DNA from 2 places in the Solibacillus sp. FSL W7-1464 genome. Region 2 is predicted to be linked to the other one. Evidence: a T-box and tRNA genes for the amino acid it is inferred to sense, from the RefSeq annotation. Region 2 holds a T-box; the other holds one or more tRNA genes.
What was found. The T-box of region 2 lies ahead of cysS (cysteine--tRNA ligase). A T-box ahead of a tRNA ligase gene usually reads a tRNA of that ligase, here a tRNA-Cys.
Positions count from the first base shown of each region.

Region 1: it has a tRNA-Cys gene. The T-box ahead of cysS (cysteine--tRNA ligase) is inferred to sense a tRNA for this amino acid. The anticodon was not compared.

Region 1 is NZ_JBBORC010000001.1:3,305,572-3,309,724, reverse strand. It holds rRNA gene rrf (5S ribosomal RNA) at 45-160, shown strand; tRNA gene MKZ25_RS16580 (tRNA-Asn) at 175-250, shown strand; tRNA gene MKZ25_RS16575 (tRNA-Ser) at 260-351, shown strand; tRNA gene MKZ25_RS16570 (tRNA-Glu) at 364-438, shown strand; tRNA gene MKZ25_RS16565 (tRNA-Val) at 468-543, shown strand; tRNA gene MKZ25_RS16560 (tRNA-Met) at 562-636, shown strand; tRNA gene MKZ25_RS16555 (tRNA-Asp) at 640-715, shown strand; tRNA gene MKZ25_RS16550 (tRNA-Phe) at 736-811, shown strand; tRNA gene MKZ25_RS16545 (tRNA-Thr) at 821-896, shown strand; tRNA gene MKZ25_RS16540 (tRNA-Tyr) at 903-986, shown strand; tRNA gene MKZ25_RS16535 (tRNA-Trp) at 997-1,070, shown strand; tRNA gene MKZ25_RS16530 (tRNA-His) at 1,103-1,178, shown strand; tRNA gene MKZ25_RS16525 (tRNA-His) at 1,218-1,293, shown strand; tRNA gene MKZ25_RS16520 (tRNA-Gln) at 1,321-1,395, shown strand; tRNA gene MKZ25_RS16515 (tRNA-Gly) at 1,407-1,481, shown strand; tRNA gene MKZ25_RS16510 (tRNA-Cys) at 1,487-1,560, shown strand; tRNA gene MKZ25_RS16505 (tRNA-Leu) at 1,605-1,685, shown strand; gene nagB (glucosamine-6-phosphate deaminase) at 2,146-2,877, shown strand; gene MKZ25_RS16495 (DMT family transporter) at 2,922-3,800, opposite strand; gene MKZ25_RS16490 (S66 peptidase family protein) at 3,929-4,153, shown strand, end outside.
Region 2 is NZ_JBBORC010000001.1:3,811,316-3,815,468, forward strand. It holds gene cysS (cysteine--tRNA ligase) at 1-1,139, opposite strand, end outside; T-box leader at 1,226-1,447, opposite strand; gene gltX (glutamate--tRNA ligase) at 1,547-3,007, opposite strand; gene ispF (2-C-methyl-D-erythritol 2,4-cyclodiphosphate synthase) at 3,261-3,737, opposite strand; gene ispD (2-C-methyl-D-erythritol 4-phosphate cytidylyltransferase) at 3,859-4,153, opposite strand, start outside.

The DNA.
Region 1 (4,153 bases), 510 kb from region 2:
TATGAAAAGTATGATATAATAAGTAATGTCTTTCGAATAAATAGTCTAGTGATGATGGCAAAGAGGTCACACCCGTTCCCATACCGAACACGGAAGTTAAGCTCTTTAGCGCCGATGGTAGTTGGGGGCTTCCCCCTGTGAGAGTAGGACGTCGCTAGGCTGTTATAAAATTATTCCGAAGTAGCTCAGTTGGTAGAGCATCCGGCTGTTAACCGGCAGGTCGCAGGTTCGAGTCCTGCCTTCGGAGCCATTAAATCTTGGAGAGTTGTCCGAGTGGCCGAAGGAGCACGATTGGAAATCGTGTATGCGGGTAACCCTGCATCAAGGGTTCAAATCCCTTACTCTCCGCCAGGCAAATTTAGAGGCCCGTTGGTCAAGTGGTTAAGACACCGCCCTTTCACGGCGGTAACACGGGTTCGAATCCCGTACGGGTCACCAAAAAGATACATAAGTAAGTATCCAGCGTTGGAGGATTAGCTCAGCTGGGAGAGCACCTGCCTTACAAGCAGGGGGTCGGCGGTTCGAGCCCGTCATCCTCCACCATTAAACAAATAGTATTATCGCGGGGTGGAGCAGTGGTAGCTCGTCGGGCTCATAACCCGAAGGTCGCAGGTTCAAGTCCTGCCCCCGCAACCAAATGGTCCCGTGGTGTAGCGGTTAACATGCCTGCCTGTCACGCAGGAGATCGCCGGTTCGATCCCGGTCGGGACCGCCATTTTTAAAACATTAAATTGTGGGTTTGTAGCTCAGTTGGTAGAGCATTAGATTGAAGCTCTAAGTGTCGGCGGTTCGATTCCGTCCAAACCCACCATATTTTTTTGCCGGTGTAGCTCAGTTGGTAGAGCAACTGACTTGTAATCAGTAGGTCGAGGGTTCGACTCCTTTCGCCGGCACCATTACCTGGAGGGGTAGCGAAGTGGCTAAACGCGGCGGACTGTAAATCCGCTCCTTAGGGTTCGGCGGTTCGAATCCGTCCCCCTCCACCATCCTTTTGATAGGGGCATAGTTTAAAGGTAGAACTACGGTCTCCAAAACCGTCAGTGTGGGTTCGATTCCTACTGCCCCTGCCAAATAACTTTAAAATACTTAAAATAATATAGTGGCGGTTGTGGCGAAGTGGTTAACGCACCTGATTGTGGTTCAGGCATTCGTGGGTTCGATTCCCATCAGTCGCCCCATTTTTATTTAGGTTTAAGTATTAAAATTATAATATAGTGGCGGTTGTGGCGAAGTGGTTAACGCACCTGATTGTGGTTCAGGCATTCGTGGGTTCGATTCCCATCAGTCGCCCCATTCTATTCTATATAAAAATTTAAATATTGGGGTATAGCCAAGCGGTAAGGCAACGGATTTTGATTCCGTCATGCCCTGGTTCGAATCCAGGTACCCCAGCCATTTTTTTATTTGCGGAAGTAGTTCAGTGGTAGAACACCACCTTGCCAAGGTGGGGGTCGCGAGTTCGAACCTCGTCTTCCGCTCCAAACATGGCGGCATAGCCAAGTGGTAAGGCACAGGTCTGCAACACCTTTACCACCGGTTCAAATCCGGTTGCCGCCTCCATATTTTATTGAATCGGAAAACCCGATTTTTTTTTACCTTATTTTGCCGAGTTGGTGGAATGGCAGACACGACGGACTCAAAATCCGTTGCCGCGAGGCGTGTGGGTTCAAGTCCCACACTCGGTATCAGTTCAATACAACAGATCAAAAACCCTTAAAACCTTTAAATTAGGCTTTAAGGGTTTTTTGCTTATGCTTTCAGTAATTGAATTGTAGTATAATATCTACTCCTGCATTACCGCTCTTATAATAACGCTGCAACCGCAGTAACAATGCTTATGGATTTCCTAGAATGCATGCAATCATTAATCCATTGAAAGTGTTTAAAAGTATAATAATATTATTCAGGAATTAAAATGGTTTCTCTGTTTTTCATATTTAAAATTGCGAAAGATATGCTAAGTACATATGTTTAAGCCTCGCTTCAGTACAAGCTTTTTTTATAGGAAATAATACGTTTTTTTCTAGCTTCTTAAAAATATTTACTATAGAATGAACATTATAATGTAAGGAAGATAAAACACAGCAAATATTATTTAAATAATAACAAATGTGTATTTTAGTAAGGAAGTAGGGAATTAAATAAATGAATGTAGCAACAAACTTTAAATGGATTGAAGCGACGAATTATGATGAGATGAGTAAAATTGCCGCAACAATTTTTATAGATCAATTAAAAAAGAATGGTGCAACGGTATTTGGAATGGCTACAGGTGGTACTCCGGAAGGCTTTTATAAAGAGCTGGTAGCAGCATACAAAGCTGGTGAGGTATCCTTTGCACAGGCCAAGTCTTTTAACCTGGATGAGTATATCGGCATTAATCCGGCAAATGAATCGAGCTACCATTTTTATATGGATCATCATCTGTTTAATCATATTGATATAAAACAGGAAAATATTTATTTACCCGCAGGTAATAAATCAAATTTAGAAAAGGCAGCAGCTGAATATGATGCGATGATAAAGGATGCAGGAAATATTGATGTACAGCTTTTAGGAATCGGTGTGAATGGACATATCGGTTTTAATGAGCCGGGTACTCCTTTTGATTTAGGTACAAATATTGTAGAGCTCACACAGTCTACACGTGAAGCGAATCAAGTTTATTTTGACTCAATTGACGATGTTCCGACACATGCTATTACAATGGGTATCAAGACAATCTTGAGTTCTAAAAAGATTGTATTATTAATTTCGGGTGCATCAAAACAAGAGGCCTTTGATCGTTTGCGCAGTGGGATAGTAACAGAAGACTTTCCTGCAAGCGCTCTGCACAACCATCCGGATGTGACTGTAATTTATACAGATGTTAAATAAGATGTTAAATAAAATAAAGGAGTGCATACAATGTGCACTCCTTTTTATTTTATAGTCGAAATAAATACCCCGGCAATAACAGCGACCCCACCAATTATTTGGGCAAGCAGGAGTTGCTCATTTAAAAACAGCACGGCAAAGATTGCAGCGAATAGTGGAATGAAGTTCAGGTAGATTCCCGCTTTGTTCGCACCTAATGAGACCACACCATTGTTCCAGCTTAAAAAGGCAACAATTGAAGCAATGAGCCCCACATAAATAATCGCCCCAATTGTCGAAGCGTTCCATACGATTGCTTGTGACGATGTAAGTTGTTCAAATACTGCAAACGGGAGTAACATAATGGCACCGATTGCGATCGTCACTAAAAATGTAGAGTATCCTGGCAATTTCCCAGCATACTTTTTAATGAGTAATGAATAGACACTCCAACATACTACCGCAACTACTACGATTAAGTCCCCTTTGTTGAAAGAAAATGTAAGCAGGCTTTGCAATGAACCTCCAGATATAATAAAGAGCACTCCGGCTAAAGAGAGAAGCGTGCCGAGCAGTTGAAATTTTGTTAAGCGTTCTTTTAAAAAGATGAAGCTCAGTATGTATATAATAATCGGTGTCGATGAATTCATTAATGATGCATTGATGGACGTTGTATAATGCAGGCCGATATATACGAGTGTATTGAATGCGGCAACTCCTGTTAGTGCTAAAATAATGACAGCACCCCAATACTGTCTCAGCGCAGGCCATTCTTTTTTTGTTCGTTGGTAGGCGATAGGGAAAAATACGAGAAAGGCGACAATCCAACGTAAAAAAGCTAGAGTAATCGGAGGAATATCCCCGGAAACAGCCCGGCCAATTACAAAGTTACCGCCCCATAATAAAGTAGCTAAAATGAGCAATAGCTGTGGTGGAAATTTCATACTTGTACATCTCCTTATATTGGAAAAATGATTTTATCTATTATAGGGACAACCACATGGAATTTGCAATGCGCTTTACATAAAACGCTATGATACAATAGCGACAGAAGTAAAAGGAGGTCATTAAAATGAAAATACGACCAGCAAGATTACAGCAAGGCGATACTGTAGGATTAGTAAATTTAAGCAGTCCGCTTAAGACAGAATCATTAGGTGATAAATTAGCGTTCTTAGATGAGCTAGGTTTAAAATATAAGCTTGGTAATACAGTGCAAGATTATGAAGGCTATTTGGCAGGTTCCGACGAGGAGCGTATTAAAGACTTCCATCAAATGATTGTCGATCCGGAAGTG
Region 2 (4,153 bases):
ACATTGGCAATATGGGAAAGTTCAAATAGTGCCGAAACCGCATTTGCTGTATTGAAGTCATCATTCATCGCATTTTCGAAATCAATTTTAATCTGGCTGATTTTTCCAAGCCATTGCTCACTGTTCTCCCCTAAACTTGCAGAAGATGAGAGACGGTGCTCCACATTCGTATAGGATGTGCGAATGCGGTCTAAACCATTTTTCGCTGCCTCCACCAAATCCTGAGCGAAGTTGATCGGATTACGGTAATGTACAGACAGCATAAAGAAACGCAATACTTGCGGGTCGATCTGCTGGCGGATATCATTCACTAATATAAAGTTGCCCAGTGATTTCGACATTTTTTCATTATCAATATTAATATAGCCATTATGCATCCAATAACGCGCGAATGTTTTGTCATTATGCGCTTCAGATTGGGCAATTTCGTTTTCATGGTGAGGGAATGTTAAATCCTGTCCGCCTGCGTGAATATCGATTGTATCTCCTAAATGCTCACGCGCCATTACAGAACACTCAATATGCCATCCAGGTCGTCCTTCTCCCCATGGTGATGCCCACTTAATTTCTCCTGCTTTCGCTGCTTTCCATAATGCGAAATCCAACGGGTCCTCTTTTTTCTCGCCCGCTTCAATACGCGCTCCGACTTTTAAATCATCGATCGATTGATGACTTAACTTACCGTAGCCATTGAATTTACGAGTACGATAATAAACATCGCCCTGGGATTCATATGCATAGCCTTTATCGATCAGCACTTTAATAAACTCGATAATATCATCCATATGTTCTGTCACACGTGGATGGGCATCCGCTTTTTGGCATCCCAGTGCCGTAATATCTTCAAAATAAGCAGCAATAAAACGATTTGTCAGGACAGAAGTCTCTTCGCCTAGCTCATTTGCTGCTTTAATAATTTTGTCGTCCACATCGGTAAAGTTCGAAACGAATTTCACCTCATAGCCTGCATACTGTAAATAGCGGCGTACTGTATCATAGACGATTACCGGACGGGAGTTTCCAATATGAATGTAGTTGTATACAGTCGGTCCGCATACATACATTTTTACTTTGCCTTCCTCCAACGGAATAAATGGTTCTTTTTGTCTTGTCAACGAATTGAAAATTTGAATCGTCATATTGCCTCTCCTTTTACATTGTACTCTTATTCATTGGGTTAATTTGTCATTTCATTAAAAAAACGCCTCCATCACCTTAAGAAGGTGACAGAGACGCTAGATGCGCGGTTCCACTCTGGTTGAAAAAGTATCAATACTTTTTCCGCTTGAAGTCCTGTAACGCGGACAAATCGATTTAACCTACTTCAAGTTCAGTTAAATACTCAAAGGTGCATTTCAGCTTTGCCTTAACCTGGATCACTTTCAGCCGGTGGTGATCCTCTCTAATAAGGGGTGCGCAGCGTACTTCTCCTTCTCAACGTGCTATCATTTATAGAATTACATTCATTTTACATCTATTTTCAGAAAAATCAATCATTTTATCCATTCTGGAAATCAGGAAGAAAGCCCCCAATTTTTAAAATGGATTACTCTGCAAATTTTTCCACGCGGGCAATTACTTTTTCCTTGCCGATTAAAGCGATGGCATTCGGCAATTCCGGTCCATGTGTTTGACCAGTCGTCACAACACGGATTGGCATAAACAGGTTTTTACCTTTTACGCCCGTTTCTTTTTGCACAGCTTTAATTGCTGCTTTAATTGAAGCGGCATCAAAAGATTCTAAAGCTTCTAATTGAGCTTTAAATGAAGCCATAACAACCGGCACAGTTTCACCCGCTAACACTTCGTTTGCTTCTTCATCATATGCAATTTCTTCTGTGAAAAATAGGCTCGATAATTCTACGATTTCTGCCCCGAAGCTCATTTGCTCATGGTAAAGGGCGATTAAATCAGAAGCCCATGCACGTTGCTCTTCCGATAGCTCTTCCGGAAGCAGACCTGCTTTTTGCAAATGTGGCAATGCTAAAGCAACTACCTCTTCATGAGACATTTTTTTAATATATTGGTTGTTCATCCATGTTAATTTTGTTTTATCGAACATTGATGGTGATTTCGACAAACGCTTTTCATCAAACAGCTTTACAAATTCATCGTGTGAGAAGATTTCTTCTTCTCCCTCAGGTGACCAGCCAAGTAAAGCAAAGAAGTTAAACATCGCTTCAGGTAAGTAGCCAAGGTCTTTATATTGTGTAACGAACTGGATGATCGACTCATCACGTTTCGATAATTTTTTGCGCTCTTCATTTACGATTAATGTCATATGGCCATATTGCGGATATTCCCATCCGAATGCGTCAAAGATCATCATTTGTTTTGGTGTGTTTGATAAATGCTCTTCCCCACGGAATACATGTGTAATTTCCATGAAATGGTCATCCAGCACTACCGCATAATTGTAAGTTGGGATACCGTTTGCTTTTACAAGTACCCAGTCGCCGACATCTTTTGATTCGAACGATACTTCACCGCGAACTAAGTCAGTGAACCGATACGTAACATTCTCAGGAACACGCATACGAATTGTGTGCGGGATACCAGCAGCTTCTTTTTCAGCAACTTCCTCTGCTGTTAAATGACGGCACTTTCCGTCATATGCAGGTGCAGCAACACCTTGTGCTTTTTGTTTTTCGCGTGATGCTTCTAGCTCTTCTGAAGTACAGAAACATTTATACGCTTGTCCATTTTCCAGCATTTTTTCTGCATGTTCTTTATAAATATCAAGACGCTCCATTTGACGGTAAGGTGCATATGGGCCGCCGATATCAATGGACTCATCCGGCATAATGCCTAACCAGCGTAAGTTATCAAGTTGAGAAGCTTCCCCGCCCTCTACATTACGCTCGATATCTGTATCTTCAATACGTACTACAAAAGTACCGTTGTGATGTTTTGCATATAAATAATTGAATAAAGCTGTACGTGCGCCACCGATATGTAAGAATCCTGTTGGCGATGGTGCATAACGAACGCGAACTGTTTTCGTCATAATATTGCCTCCTAATTTTAGCGTCAAAACGCTCGACCTTTTTCGCATATAAAAAGTTTACTTTTATATGTATATGAACGGACATTATATTGTCCAATATCGGCACAATAGATGTCTTTTAAACTTTAACCATTCTACCACTGTAAGTTGTTAAATTAAAGTAGCGTGTGCCGATTTTTGACACACGCCCTCAATTTTATAACTAACAATCCGTAGGGGGATGGAAAAAACCCCCGCTAATAGAAGTTTCTCTTTATGCTTTAACTAACAGAATCGTTGCCATTGCTGCGATTCCCTCTTCACGGCCAACAAAACCTAACTTCTCTGTTGTTGTCGCTTTTACATTTACTTGCGAAGGTTCCGCATTCAATAATTGTGCGATTCGGTTTTGCATTTGTGAAATATATGGAGCCATTTTTGGACGCTGTGCCATAATCGTACAATCCACATTGCCTAATTTATATCCGCGCTCTTCAACCATCTTCCAAATGTATTCGAGCAGCTTCGCTGAATCGGCATCTTTCCACTCCGGGTCCGTATCAGGGAAGTGACGGCCGATATCCCCTTCACCAATTGCACCCAATGCCGCATCTGTTACTGTATGTAAAAGTACATCGGCATCCGAATGACCTACTAAGCCGCGCTCATGAGGAATTGTAATACCACCTAAAATTAATGGACGTCCTTCTGCAAATTCGTGAACGTCAAATCCTTGTCCAATTCGAAACATATTGTTGCTAGCCTACAAAGTAAACTAGCCTTCACCTTCTTTCTGCTAATCTCATTATCATTAGTATAATCAATTTGCCCGGAAAAAGCGCCGCAAACCTGTTTTCTTTTTTAGATAGCTTCTATTTTCGTTGATTTAGAATAGCTTCTCCAAAAACCAGATCTTCCTGCGTTGTCATTTTTACATTTTCATAACTGCATTCCACAATATGAATATCATGCCCTAAACGCTCCACGAGCATCGCTTCATCCGTTCCTAAAAAACCTGATTTTTCGGCTACGTCCTCAGCTTCAGCCAGTAGATCGTAACGGAACGCTTGCGGTGTTTGAACCATCCATAAAGACTCACGGTCAACCGTTTCTTTAATTAGGCCATTATGGACGATCTTCATTGTATCCTTTGCCCGAACCCCTGCA